Regions from separate parts of the Thalassospira sp. CH_XMU1420-2 genome, predicted to be linked through region 1. Evidence: predicted binding sites of a transcription regulator. Region 1 holds the regulator's gene; each other region holds the start of a gene.

Region 1 (3,247 bases):
TGTGATGCTGGCCGAAACCGAATTCCGCCATCAGATCGAAGCCGATATCGCGCCATTCCGTGGCGTTTTCCTGTCGCTGTTCTTTATGTCGGTCGGGATGTCGGTCAATGCCAATGTCGTCTATGAACAGTTTGGCAGTGTGCTGCTGTGGCTGATTGCATTGCTTCTGATCAAGACGGCCGTTCTGTTTGTCTTGTCCTTGGCGATCCGGTTTGAACGGGGTTCGGCCCTTCGTGTTGCGATGAGCCTGGCAGCAGGCGGTGAATTTGCATTCGTCATGTTTGCACTGGCGGCCCAGAATGGTGCAATTCCGCGTGATCTTGCCGCGATGCTGATCCCGGTGGTTGCCTTGTCGATGGCATTGACACCGACCCTGATCAATCTTGGTCACCGGATCGAGGAAAAGCTGCACCCCAAGGAAGACGACCAGCTTGGCCCGATCTCGGATGAAACCGAAGGCATCCACCAGCATGTTCTGGTCATCGGCAGCGGGCGTGTTGGTCGGGTTTTGGCGCGTCTTTTGAAAACCCGCGATATTCCGTTCATTGTTCTCGACAGTGATGCCCAACAGGTATCGCGCGGCCGTGCAGAGGGACTTCCCGTATTCTTTGCCGATGGGTCACGCCCGGAAACATTCCGCGCCGCCCACACCGATGAAGCCCGTATCGCGGTTGTTGCCATGGGTAACCCGCATGCAACCGAAAAGACCGTGGCGCTTCTACGTCAGCATTATCCGCATCTCAAGATCTTTGCCCGCGCCCAGGACATCACCCATATCGGTCCGCTGTCGCGCAGCGGGGCCGATGCGGCAATTCCCGAAGTACTGGAAACCGGCCTTCGGCTTTCGGATCATGTGCTGTCGGCCTGTGACGTGCCACAAGAAGACATTGATGCCGAAATCGCCAAGTTCCGGCGCGCCGACATGTTGTTGATGAACGAACTGGCACCAAGGACCCAGCGTAAAAAAGCCCCGGAACCGGCACAAGCAGCACCGGCATCAGAAGTCGCACCAGAGACGACATCATCCGCGGCACCTGCATCCGTGGCATCTGCATCCCCGGCGACCGCGAAAACAACAAAGGCATCTGGCACGGCTGCGCAAACCGCAAAACCCAAACCGACGGCAAAGAAACCTGCGTCGCGTGCCATGCCAAAGAAAGCAACCGCGCGCAAGGTTGCGACAAAACCCGCCGCAACCAAAACAACGTCGGGCAAAACCACATCGGCCAAAAAAGCAGCGCCCCGCAAACCGGCGACAAAGACAGCGTCATCAGACAAATCGGCAACATCCGGGTCAAAACGCACCACACGCGGCAAAGCTAAAGACAGCTAAATGCAAAACCCCCGCGGCCTGTGGCAACGGGGGTTTTGTTTGATCTGAGTGTCAGAATTTTTTCCGACGAGCCATCCAACTAGCCAGCAGCCCGGCCTTGTGGCCGGATCAATCAGGCCGCAGTTTCCGAGTCCAGCGCATAGCCGGCTGCCCGAACCGTCCGGATGATGTCGCGGGTACCTTTGACATCATTCAGGGCCTTGCGCAGGCGGCGGATATGCACATCAACCGTGCGGGTTTCGACATAAATGTTCGGCCCCCAAACAGCATTCAAAAGCTGCTCGCGGGAGAAAACACGCCCCGGATGTTCAAGGAAGTAACGCAGAAGACGAAATTCGGTCGGACCAAGGTGGATGGCCTTGCCATTACGGCTGACGCGATGGGCGGCAAGATCCATTTCGATATCGGAATAGACCAACTGCCCTTGTGGTTGCGCCGGACCGGATCGGCGCAGAAGTGCGCGAATACGTGCCAGCAACTCGCCAATCGCGAACGGTTTGGTGACATAGTCATCAGCACCGGTATCAAGGCCGCGAATGCGATCCCCTTCTTCGCCGCGCGCAGTCACCATGATGACCGGCAAATCGCGGCTTTCGGGTTTGCGGCGGATCTGACGGCAAACCTCGATCCCCGACATGACCGGCAACATCCAGTCCAGAAGGACAAGATCAACATGCGTTTCAGCAAGAATTTTCAACGCTTCGTCACCGTCACCGGCTTCGACAACCTGCATCCCCTCACGTTCGAGGTTGTAGCGCAACATGGTTACGATTGCAGCTTCGTCCTCGACGATAAGAACCGTTGGGTCCATCTTCCTATGCTCCAGTGTCACTCATTCGGTTCGACAACAGCAAAGTTCGCTGCATCATTTTTTGGCCGGTCGATTGCCGGCAGGTCTTCGCCCTTGATCCGGTAATAGATCGTTTCGGCGATATTGGTGGCATGATCGCCAATACGTTCGATGTTCTTGGCGATGAACAGCATGTGGGTCGATGCCGTAATGTTGCGCGGATCTTCCATCATGTAGGTCAGCAATTCGCGGAACAGCGAATTGTACATGTCATCGACTTCCTGATCGCGCGCCCAGACGCGTTCCGCCTTTTCGGCGTCACCTTCGATATAGGCGTCGAGAACATCTTTGATGATTTCCTGTGCAAGCTTGCCCATATTCGGGATCACCTGGACCGGACGGATCGGCGGGATCTGGTTCAGGACCTGGGCACGTTTGGCAATGTTCTTGGCCAAATCACCAATACGCTCAAGATCATTGGACAGCTTAAGCGCCGTCACGACCTGACGCAGGTCATCAGCCATCGGCTGGCGCAGGGCCAGAAGACGGACCGCAAAGTCCTGCACTTCCTGTTCGAGAACATCGATACGATGGTCTGAAAGAATGACTTTTTCAGCCAGTTCCGAGTCACGCTTTACAATAGAGCGGATCGCAGAGATCAGCTGACTTTCTGCAAGCCCGCCCATCTGCGAGATGATGTTGTTCAGACGGGTCAGTTCCTCGTCGAACGAACTCACGATATGTGTTTTGTCGTCAGCCATTTATGCGTTCTCCTCGTATCGCTTAACCAAAGCGACCGGTAATGTAACCCTTGGTGCGGTCGTCTTTCGGGTTGGTGAAGATCTGATCGGTTTCACCAACTTCTACCAGCTTGCCAAGGTGGAAAAATGCGGTCCGCTGCGATACACGCGCAGCCTGCTGCATGGAGTGCGTCACGATCACGATCGTGTAGTTCGAACGCAGTTCGTCAATCAGCTCTTCGACCTTTGCCGTTGCAATCGGATCAAGTGCCGAGCACGGCTCGTCCATCAGAATGACTTCCGGGCTGACCGCGACCGCACGTGCGATGCAAAGACGCTGCTGCTGACCACCCGAAAGACCGGTAGCGGGCGATTGCAGGCGAT
Region 2 (3,247 bases), on a different contig from region 1:
TTCAATTTGTTTCAAAAATGAACTTTTGATCATTTTGCGCTGGCTATCCGGCCCAATGTGGCGGTGGCATGTTTCTCGGACATGGCTGCGTCGAATAAATGTCACAATTCGAAACTTGAAAATTTTCGAAAATGAAATATTTTAGCGGGAAAGAGATTCCTTTTTGCTGAAAGAGGCCCCGCATGGCTGAGACTGCACATTACGATCTGATCATTGTTGGTGGCGGCATCAATGGTGCCGGTATTGCGCGCGATGCGGCGGGGCGCGGGCTTAAGGTTTTGCTGTGTGAAAAGGATGATCTTGCCAGTGCAACATCATCGGCCAGCACCAAGCTGATCCATGGCGGGTTGCGCTATCTCGAACATTATGAATTCCGTCTGGTGCGCGAGGCGTTGACCGAACGTGAAGTGCTGCTTGGTAATGCACCGCATATCATCTGGCCGTTGCGCTTTGTTCTGCCTCATCGCGATGATTTGCGTCCGGCCTGGATGATCCGCCTTGGCTTGTTCCTGTATGACCATCTTGGCGGCCGTAAAAAGCTTCCGGCATCCGAAGGCATTTCATTTGCCAATCACGTTTCCGGTGCGCCGCTGCGGGACGGGATGACCAAGGGCTTTGTCTATTCCGATTGCTGGGTTGATGATGCGCGTCTGGTGGTTCTCAATGCCATTGATGCCAAAAATTGCGGGGCTGATATCCTGACGCGGACCGAATGTGTCGGCGCAAAACAGATCGACGGGCACTGGCAGGTTTCCCTGCGTGATCAGCAAAGCGGTCAGGAACGCCAGGTTTCCGGGCGGATGCTGGTCAATGCGGCGGGCCCGTGGTGTGCCGATCTGATCAATCCGGACAATGGTGTGGTGCAATCAAAAACCAGCGCCAATATCCGCTTGGTCAAGGGCAGTCACATTGTGGTGCCCAAGCTGTTTGATCATGATTATTGCTATATTTTCCAGAATGGCGACGGGCGCATTGTCTTTGCCATTCCCTATCAGGATGACTTTACCCTGATTGGCACCACCGATGTTGATTTCACCGGCGATCCGGCCAAGGTCAAAATTGATCAGAACGAAATCGATTATCTGTGCAAACTGGCCAGCGGTTATTTCAAAAAGCAGGTGGCATCCGACGATGTTGTCTGGACCTATTCCGGGGTAAGGCCGCTTTATGCCGGCAATGGCGAAAGTGAAAACGCGTCCAAGGTGTCGCGTGACTATACCCTGAAACTCGAAGCCGATAGTGGTGCGGCCCCGGCCTTGCATGTTTTTGGCGGTAAAATTACCACCTATCGCAAGCTTGCCGAACATGCGCTTCAGATCATTACCCGTCAGCTTGGCACCCGCGATGCGCCCTGGACGGCCAAAGAACCGCTTCCGGGCGGGGATTTCCCCAATGCTTCCTTTGATGATGCATTTGCCCATTATGCCAATCGATATGACTGGATCGATCACCGCCTGTTAAAGCGCCTGCTGCGCGCATATGGCACGCGCATCGACATGATCATCGGAACTGCGACAAAGATCGATGATCTTGGTGTCTGTTACGGCCATGACCTGTATGAAGCCGAATTGCGCTATCTGATTGATCATGAATGGGTGCGCAAGATCGATGACCTGATCTGGCGGCGGTCAAAGCTTGGTTTGCGTCTGTCCTCCGAACAGATTGCCGCGCTTGAAAATCGCCTGGCACAGATCGACGCCGATCCCAGGTCGGTCGCAGCCGAATAGGCCGGGTTCGAAGGCGGATATCAGGACTGCGCGTTTGACAGTTCTTCACGCAATGTGTCGAGCAATGCGCGCAGTTCCTGTTTGCGGGCAGGCGTGATATCGCGCCAGTCCCGGTCATGGATCGCACCTTCAAGCGCATAAAGGTAGTTCAGGCTGATTTTCCTTTCACCGCCAAAGCGAAACAACAGGCGGCGCGTGACTTCGACGATACCGGTCGCCATAAGCTGATCGCGGTTTTCAATCCCGATTTCGCGCAATTCACGTGACGATGTCGGACCGATATTGCGCATGGTTTTCCTTTGTTCGGGGCGGTGCGTGCACATGGCGTTGGGCATGTCTTCACTGGTCGTGCTGGCACCTGACAGTGTGAATAATCTGCTGTATGGTCGGTTTGTTTTCAACCGATTACCCTGACCGGTCCCCTGATGACAGCATTGTTCAAACCCGTTATCGCAAGTGCGATCCTGCTTCTTTTGACCATTCCGGTTGCAAAGGCCGCAGACGATTTTGTGCCGCTTGAAACCGGGGCGATGATGGTCGGGCTGGTTGGCGGTCTGGCACTTTTTCTGTACGGGATGGACCATCTGGCAAGCGCGCTCAAGACCCTTGCCGGGGCGCGGTTGCGATTTATCCTGTCGAAAATGACGCGCAACCGCTTTATGGCGGTGCTTTCGGGCGCACTGGTTACCGGTCTTGTTCAGTCGTCAAGTGTGACCACGGTTCTGGTGGTGGGCTTTGTGTCCGCGGGCCTGATGCCCTTTGCCCAGTCGATTGCCGTGATCATGGGGGCCAATGTCGGCAGTACCCTGACCGCGCAGATCATTGCCTTTCGGGTTGATGCGATTGCGCCGCTGGTGATGGCCATCGGGTTTGGACTGACCATGATGGCAACCCGCAAACGCGTTGCGATGGCGGGCAAGGCGATCCTTGGCACCGGGATGCTGTTTTTCGGCATGGGCATGATGAGCGATGCGATGGAACCGCTTCGCACCTATCCGCCCTTCATCGATCTGATGGCCGAGATGCAAAACCCGGTTCTGGCAATCATTGTCGCGGCGTTCTTTACCGCCCTTGTTCAATCCAGTGCGGCGACGACCGGCATTATCATCGTTCTTGCCGGGCAGGGGCTTGTGACACTTGATGGCGGCATTGCCCTTATTTTCGGGGCGAATATCGGCACCTGTGTCACGGCACTTCTGGTGACAATCGGCAAGGGGCGCGATGCCCTGCGTACCGCCATCGGCCATGTTCTGTTCAATGTCGGCGGTGTTTTCTTGTGGCTGCCGTTTATTGGGCAATTGTCCGAATTTGTGACGGATATTTCATTTGCGACCAATGGCGGGCAAACCGATATCGCACGCGAAATCGCCAATGCGCACAGCATTTTCAATATCGCCAATGTGATCCTTATGATCGCCTTTGTGCCATGGATCGCCCGTCTGATCGAAAAGATCGTGCCACCGGAAACGGTGATTGATCCGCCTCTTGATCCCAGCCCGAAATATCTGATGGCAGAAGTC
Region 3 (3,247 bases), on a different contig from region 1:
TCGATATCAGGTTGAACCGTGCTTTGCAGGGCCAGAACCGAAATGCGTTCCCCGGGCAATGGCGGTTCTTCGGTGCCGCCAAGCCAACCCGAACACCCGGCCAAAAGGCCCGTCATCCCCATAACGCACAGAAGTGACTTAATACCGCGTGTGGTCAAAACCGTTTCCCCTGATTCAAGCTGTCATCACGGTGGCCGGGAAACCCGGCCCACCTTGCTGGTCGCAGTTAGGCACCAACGGCCTTGAGAAGTTCACTTGCCCGTGCGCGCATGCCTGACGGTGCTTCGTTATCGTCGGCAATTTCGGTCAGAAGCGGCTTGGCCGCATCGATTTCACCCGCGGCAATATGCAGCAGCGCAATCATTTCGCGCGCCGAGTAATACCAGGTGTTTTCCGGAACCGCGATCGGCTCAAGCCGGGTGATAAGTTCCTGGGCATTGCTTTCATTGGCGCTGTTCATGGCAATCTGAACAACGGCCAGATCACGATAAACCTGATCGATGTCGGAATTGCCGGCAACCGCTTCAAGTTCGGTCACAGCCGACGGGGTCGCACCAGCGCGCAGATAAACAGCCGCTTTCTGGAAATGGCCCAATGCAACAAAACCGGCATTGCCTTCGGCGATGATCGCGTCAAGCGCCTCAAGGGCGGCATCCTGTTTGTCTTCACCGGCATTTGCCAGTTCAACAGCATTGGCAAGGCGGGTACCATTTTCGATGCTGGTGCTGTGTTCATAGGTTTTCCAGCCTTCACGCCCGGCAACACCCAAAACAATCACAGCAGCAGTGCCGATGACATATTTCCCGTATTTGCGCCACAGCTCTTCTGTGCGTTCGCGCTTCAGGTCTTCTTCGACTTCCTGGAAAATATCAACCACGAAAACGGCTCCAATCCGGTCACAATAAAGCGGGCAACCTGCCCGCTTATCTGAATTAATTCTGGCAAGGATTTAACGCGCCAGCACGCAAGGGGTCAAGTCTGCACAAAGCCAATCCGGGCATTCGGTCGATTATTTTGCCCCATTGCCGTTTTTCAACCCGATCCGGGCGTCTTTGTCAGCCCCGTGATCGGATAACAAAGACCGAATTTGCGGCAAAAACGCGGCGCGGTTTCAATTTCATTCCCCAAAGCGGTAAGAATTGCCTGCCAGCGCCATTATGCCCACGCATCGGCACGATATCGACGCTCTTGCGCCGATGTGAGCCAATGCTTGGCCGCGCGCCGGATCCGGCATATCGCGCGGCAATGCCGGCAAAAGCCCCTGAAAACAACCCCGCCACCGCCCATATGACAAAAATGATCCTTCCTTTGGGCAATTCGGCACAGTGATTGCTTTGATAAATCCAAGGGAACAGATTTCACACTGTCACCGGTCAAATTTGCCCGGTGGATGGACGGAGACACCATGAAACGTCGTCAAAAGGTTCAAAACCGACAGGATGCCAAGCGCGTCATTCGACAGCGCATACTGGCCGGGCTGTTTGCCACTTTGCTTGGAACCGGGGTATCAGGCTGTAGCACCACCATGTCCGATGTCGTCGGGACCAGCCTGTTTACCGGCGGGGAATGGTATCTTGCCTTTGACGTTGTCAGCATCATCAACACCGACAAAACCCTGATTGACCATATGGTTTCGCTTTCGACCGGTCAGGATTGCTCAACCATTCGCAAAATTGACGGCAAGTCCTATTGCAAAAAGGACCCGGTACCGGAAACGCCGCTTTATTGCTATCGCACCCTGGCCGCCGTCAGTTGCTATCGTACACCCGATCCCTATAACACCGGGGCACAAACCGTTGACTGGCCGCCGACCCGTTCGCGCAGCCTCTAGGGCATAATTCACTGAATTATCTGGGATAATCAAACCGGTCACAAATAGTGTGAACCGGTTTTTGTCCATTGCAACTTGAGACGCAGGGCAATCCACGCTACCGTGTCATATGGCTGTCATTTTCCGTTCCCGGATTGTAACAGCCAGACGACCACATTGCCGGAGAATCACATGGGAACACTGTTCGATTTGGCAAAATACCGCAAAGCCAAAAGCTTTGTGCATTTTGACCGGTCCGAACTGATGCGGCTCATGAATACCTATTCCCGTCAGGTTGCAAGCGGCGCCTGGCGCGATTATGCGATCGACCATCTGGACGGGATGGCAATGTTTTCGATCTTTCGTTCCACACACGAAACACCGCTTTTCACCGTGATCAAACTGGGCAGCGAACACAAGAATGCCGGCCAGTATCTCGCGCTTCACAGTGGCGAGCGGATCAAACAAAGTTCCGATATCAGCAACGTGCTAGAGGCCATCGAAAAGCGTGCGCGCAAGGTCGTCCCGCTGTTTAAAAACAATTCCTGACACCCTTCTTCATAACAGCGGACAAAGATAAGAACGTGCGTCCTTCTGCCTTGAAGCTGGTCAGACGGCTGATGATTGCGGCCCTGATCGGCGTAAGCTTTGCGGCAATCCCCCACCCCGGACAGGCGCGCCAAATGAGCCGCGACTACCAGACCGGCTATTATGCCTATCGGTCCGGTGATTTTGAACAGGCCCATGACTACTGGCGATCGGCCGCGCAAAAGGATGATCCCTATGCGCAATATGCGCTGGGATTGCTGTATTATCGCGGGGATCTGGGTCAACCCGACTATCAGAACGCGGCAAAGTGGTTCAAAAAGGCCGCACGCGCCAATCATGGGGGTGCGATCTATTATATCGGGCTTCTCTATTTTAACGGCCACGGCCTGCATTATGACCAGTTTCGTGCCACCGAATATTTCAAACGTGCGCTGAAAACCGACCCGGGAAACGGCAATGCGGCCTATTTGATCGGCACACAATATTTCCATGGGCGCGGCGCACGGCAAAACTTCATCGAAGCCGCCCACTATTTTGAAATCGGCGCCAAGGCCAATAATCACGCTGCCCAGTTCATGTATGGTGCATTGCTTGAACGTGGCTGGGGTGTGCCACAAAATCTTGCCGATGCCTATTACTGGCTGCGCCGTTCCGCAAACGGGCCGATGACCTTTCCCGAAGGTGCCAACGAGACCGAACCACTTGATCCCCAGTCGGCCATAGACGCACTGGAACCAAGATTAAGCATCGACGAAATTCAGCAGGTCGAAAAACGCCTTGCCGGTGAAGTGCCCTGGTAAGTGATCAGCTTGGACTTGCCGGCACGACTGACGACACATAAGAAACGGGCACCTGCAAAACAGGTGCCCGTGTGATCCTATTTCGGAA
Region 4 (3,247 bases), on a different contig from region 1:
CTGGCTTGCACGATAAAGTGCATCGATTACTACCGGATCGACAAGACTGTTCATCTTGGCCCAGATGCCGGACGGTTTGCCGGCCTTGCAGTTTTCGATTTCCTGATCGATGTGGGTCAGAAGGGTCGGGCGCAGGGTATGCGGGGCAATCGCGATTTTTTCCAAAGAACGCGGCGTGGCATAGCCGGTCATGAAATTAAAGATGCTTGCCGCATCACGCCCCAGTGCCGGATCGCACGAGAAGAAGGAAATATCGGTATAGAATTTGGCCGTGATCGGATGATAGTTGCCGGTACCGAAATGGACATAGGTTTTAAGGCCGTGGGTTTCACGGCGGACAACCAGCGACACCTTGGCGTGGGTTTTCCAGTCAAGGAAGCCATAGACCACCTGACAGCCCGCACGTTCAAGGTCGGCCGCCCAGCGCAGGTTGGCTTCTTCGTCAAAGCGGGCTTTGAGCTCGACCATGGCGGTAACGGATTTTCCGGCCTCGGCCGCGGCGATCAGGGCTTTGACGATCGGGCTGTTTTCCGACGTACGGTAAAGCGTCTGTTTGATGGTGACGACATCGGGATCACGCGCTGCCTGAAGCAGGAACTGCACCACCACGTCGAAATCTTCGAACGGGTGGTGAACCACAAGGTCCTTTTTGCTGATCGCGGCAAAGCAATCGCCGCCAAAGTCGCGCACCCGTTCCGGATAGCGCGCGGCATAGGGCGCAAACAGCAAATCATGATGCAGATCGGAATCGATCAACTGTTTGACATCGACAACCCCCAAAAGACCATCAACCTTGACGACTTCTTCGAGTGCGACATCAAGTTCGTCGATCACAAAGTCCAGAAGGTCTTCGGGCATGCCGGCATTGACCTTAAGGCGGATGATGCTGCCACGACGGCGGCGTTTAAGAGCGGTTTTGAAAACGCGCACCAGGTCTTCTGCTTCTTCTTCGATCTCGACATCCGAGTCACGGATGACGCGGAAGAAACCATGTTCGATCATATCGAAGCCCGGGAACAGCTTGCCGAGATACAGCAAGATCGCCTGTTCGACCGGAAGATAGCGTTCGGTCCGGCCGGGCAGGCGCAGGAAACGGCCGATCTTTTGCGGGACCGGGATCAGACCACGCATATTGTGACCATCCGCCGGGTCAAACAGCTGCATCACAATGGCAAAGCCAAGGTTGGGAATGAACGGGAACGGGTGTGACGGGTCAATCGCAAGCGGGGTCAGGGTCGGGAAGATTTCCCGCATGAAATAGCCATCAAGCCATTTGCGATCGGTCTGAGTCAGATCGGATTGATCAATGACCGAGATGCCCTGTTGTTCCATTTCACGGCTGAGCTGGCGCCAGATGCGCTGCTGATCCTGCATCAACTGGTTGGCATCAAAGGTAATGGCGCGCAGCTGTTCGGACGGGCTCATGCCATCCTGGCTGACTTTGGTCATGCCGGCACGAAGTTGCCCGACAAGGCCGGCGACGCGGACCATGTAGAATTCATCAAGGTTGCTGGCCGAAATCGACAGAAAGCGCAAACGTTCAAGCAGCGGGTGCCCGCTGTTCTGGGCTTCTTCAAGAACACGATTGTTGAAAGCCAGCCACGAAAGTTCGCGATTGATAAAACGGCTTTCCGAATCAATGGTGATCGCGCTTGATTGAACTGCAGCGGCGTGAGTCACGCTATGCCTCCTGCGGATTGAGGGAATGTCTTTGAATTTATGCGACAGGTCCCGGTTGCAAATGGAGTATAGGATAACTGTTTGCGCCCGTGCAATTTTCTTAAATTTATGTGTCAGTTTTTCTGATGGCATCGCGGGCGTTGATATGGCATGGAAGAACACCGTTTGATCATCCTTCATGGCCGTAAAGACCAAAGACATGAAAACGTTGCTGTTGCTCAGACATGCCAAATCAAGCTGGGCCGATCCCGGTCGGGCCGACCATGATCGGGAATTGAACCGCCGTGGCGAGAAGGCAGCCCCCTTTATGGGGCGTTACTTGCGCGAGCAGGCTCTGATCCCTGATCTGGTGTGGTGTTCGACAGCCGCCCGTGCGGTTCAGACGCTTGGCCTTCTTGGGCGTGATTTTGCCAGCAATGCGGACGTTATCTATAGCGAAGATCTTTATATGGCGGGGGAACGGGTGCTGCTTGAAAGTTTGCATCACACCCACGAGGACGCAAATTCCGTGATGTTCATCGGCCATAATCCGGGGATGGAACAATTCGCCCAGGCACTGTTTGGCGGCGGGGACGAGGGCGCGCGCGACGCCATGGCACGAAAATTCCCGACATGTGCGTTGGCGCATTTTGAATTTGATGTTGAAAACTGGACCGATATTGCTTTTGGCACCGGCAGGCTGATCGGCTTTACCAAGGTCAAGGAATTGCAGGCTGTCAAAATTGGATCGGAATGATTTGACGGTCTCTGGTGACAGCACTTGACGCGCAGCCCCCGAGAGCGTTTTATACCGCTGAAATTTTGACGCCGCGTCTGAACGGCAACCGACACATCACAGCAAAACGTCCCGAATTGTTCGGGCCGGGCACGTTGTGGTGCGTTTTTTGTTTGACAGCGCGGGTCTGGCATGCACCTTTGCGGCCAAATTTGCGGCCCAAAATATAAAGCAACCTGGAATGACAATGCATCCTTATCGCTCACACAATTGTAATGCGCTGCGCGCGACTGACGCAGATGCGGAAGTTCGTCTGTCTGGCTGGATTCACCGTAAGCGTGACCACGGCAACCTTCTGTTTGTTGACCTGCGCGACCATTACGGCATCACCCAGGTCGTGATCGACATTTCCAGCCCGCTGTTTGAAACGCTTGATAAAGCGCGCGCCGAAAGCGTGATCACGGTGGATGGCAAGGTTGTCAAACGTACCGCAGAAACCATCAACCCGAATCTGCCGACCGGCGAGATCGAAGTTTACGCATCGAATGTCGAAGTTCAGTCTTCGGCCGAAGTGTTGCCGATGCCGGTCTTTGGCGATGTCGAATATGGCGAGGAAATCCGCCTGCGTCACCGTTATCTCGACCTGCGTCGTGAAAGCGTGCATTCCAACATCGTTCTGCGTTCCAAAGTCATTTCGGCCATGCGTCAGAAAATGACCGCACAGGGCTTCCTGGAAATCCAGACCCCGATCCTGACGGCAAGTTCGCCGGAAGGCGCGCGTGACTTCCTGGTGCCGTCGCGCATGCATCCGGGCAAGTTCTATGCCCTGCCGCAGGCCCCGCAGCAGTTCAA

What was found. Region 1 encodes PhoB, which activates phosphate uptake and scavenging genes when phosphate is short. Its sites were predicted from a motif close to TNTCATAAAACTGTCA; they were not measured.
Region 2: a site for PhoB is predicted at 2,087-2,102, ahead of WA429_RS18585 (Na/Pi cotransporter family protein). Genes of this name have one in related genera too.
Region 3: a site for PhoB is predicted at 1,935-1,950, ahead of WA429_RS19030 (DUF2794 domain-containing protein). Genes of this name have one in related genera too.
Region 4: a site for PhoB is predicted at 1,781-1,796, ahead of WA429_RS16915 (RNA degradosome polyphosphate kinase). Genes of this name have one in related genera too.

What each region holds. Positions count from the first base shown of each region.
Region 1 covers NZ_JAYMEG010000001.1:571,757-575,003, reverse strand. Annotated here, with positions in the region: gene WA429_RS02535 (cation:proton antiporter domain-containing protein) at 1-1,333, shown strand, start outside; gene phoB (phosphate regulon transcriptional regulator PhoB) at 1,446-2,144, opposite strand; gene phoU (phosphate signaling complex protein PhoU) at 2,162-2,884, opposite strand; gene pstB (phosphate ABC transporter ATP-binding protein PstB) at 2,907-3,247, opposite strand, start outside.
Region 2 covers NZ_JAYMEG010000007.1:62,556-65,802, forward strand. Annotated here, with positions in the region: gene glpD (glycerol-3-phosphate dehydrogenase) at 183-1,727, shown strand; gene WA429_RS18580 (TfoX/Sxy family DNA transformation protein) at 1,748-2,017, opposite strand; gene WA429_RS18585 (Na/Pi cotransporter family protein) at 2,153-3,247, shown strand, end outside.
Region 3 covers NZ_JAYMEG010000007.1:150,771-154,017, reverse strand. Annotated here, with positions in the region: gene WA429_RS19045 (PQQ-like beta-propeller repeat protein) at 1-158, opposite strand, end outside; gene WA429_RS19040 (DUF2659 family protein) at 227-877, opposite strand; gene WA429_RS19035 (hypothetical protein) at 1,406-1,831, shown strand; gene WA429_RS19030 (DUF2794 domain-containing protein) at 2,003-2,359, shown strand; gene WA429_RS19025 (tetratricopeptide repeat protein) at 2,395-3,159, shown strand; gene WA429_RS19020 (hypothetical protein) at 3,237-3,247, opposite strand, start outside.
Region 4 covers NZ_JAYMEG010000005.1:327,471-330,717, forward strand. Annotated here, with positions in the region: gene WA429_RS16915 (RNA degradosome polyphosphate kinase) at 1-1,680, opposite strand, end outside; gene WA429_RS16920 (SixA phosphatase family protein) at 1,880-2,416, shown strand; gene aspS (aspartate--tRNA ligase) at 2,643-3,247, shown strand, end outside.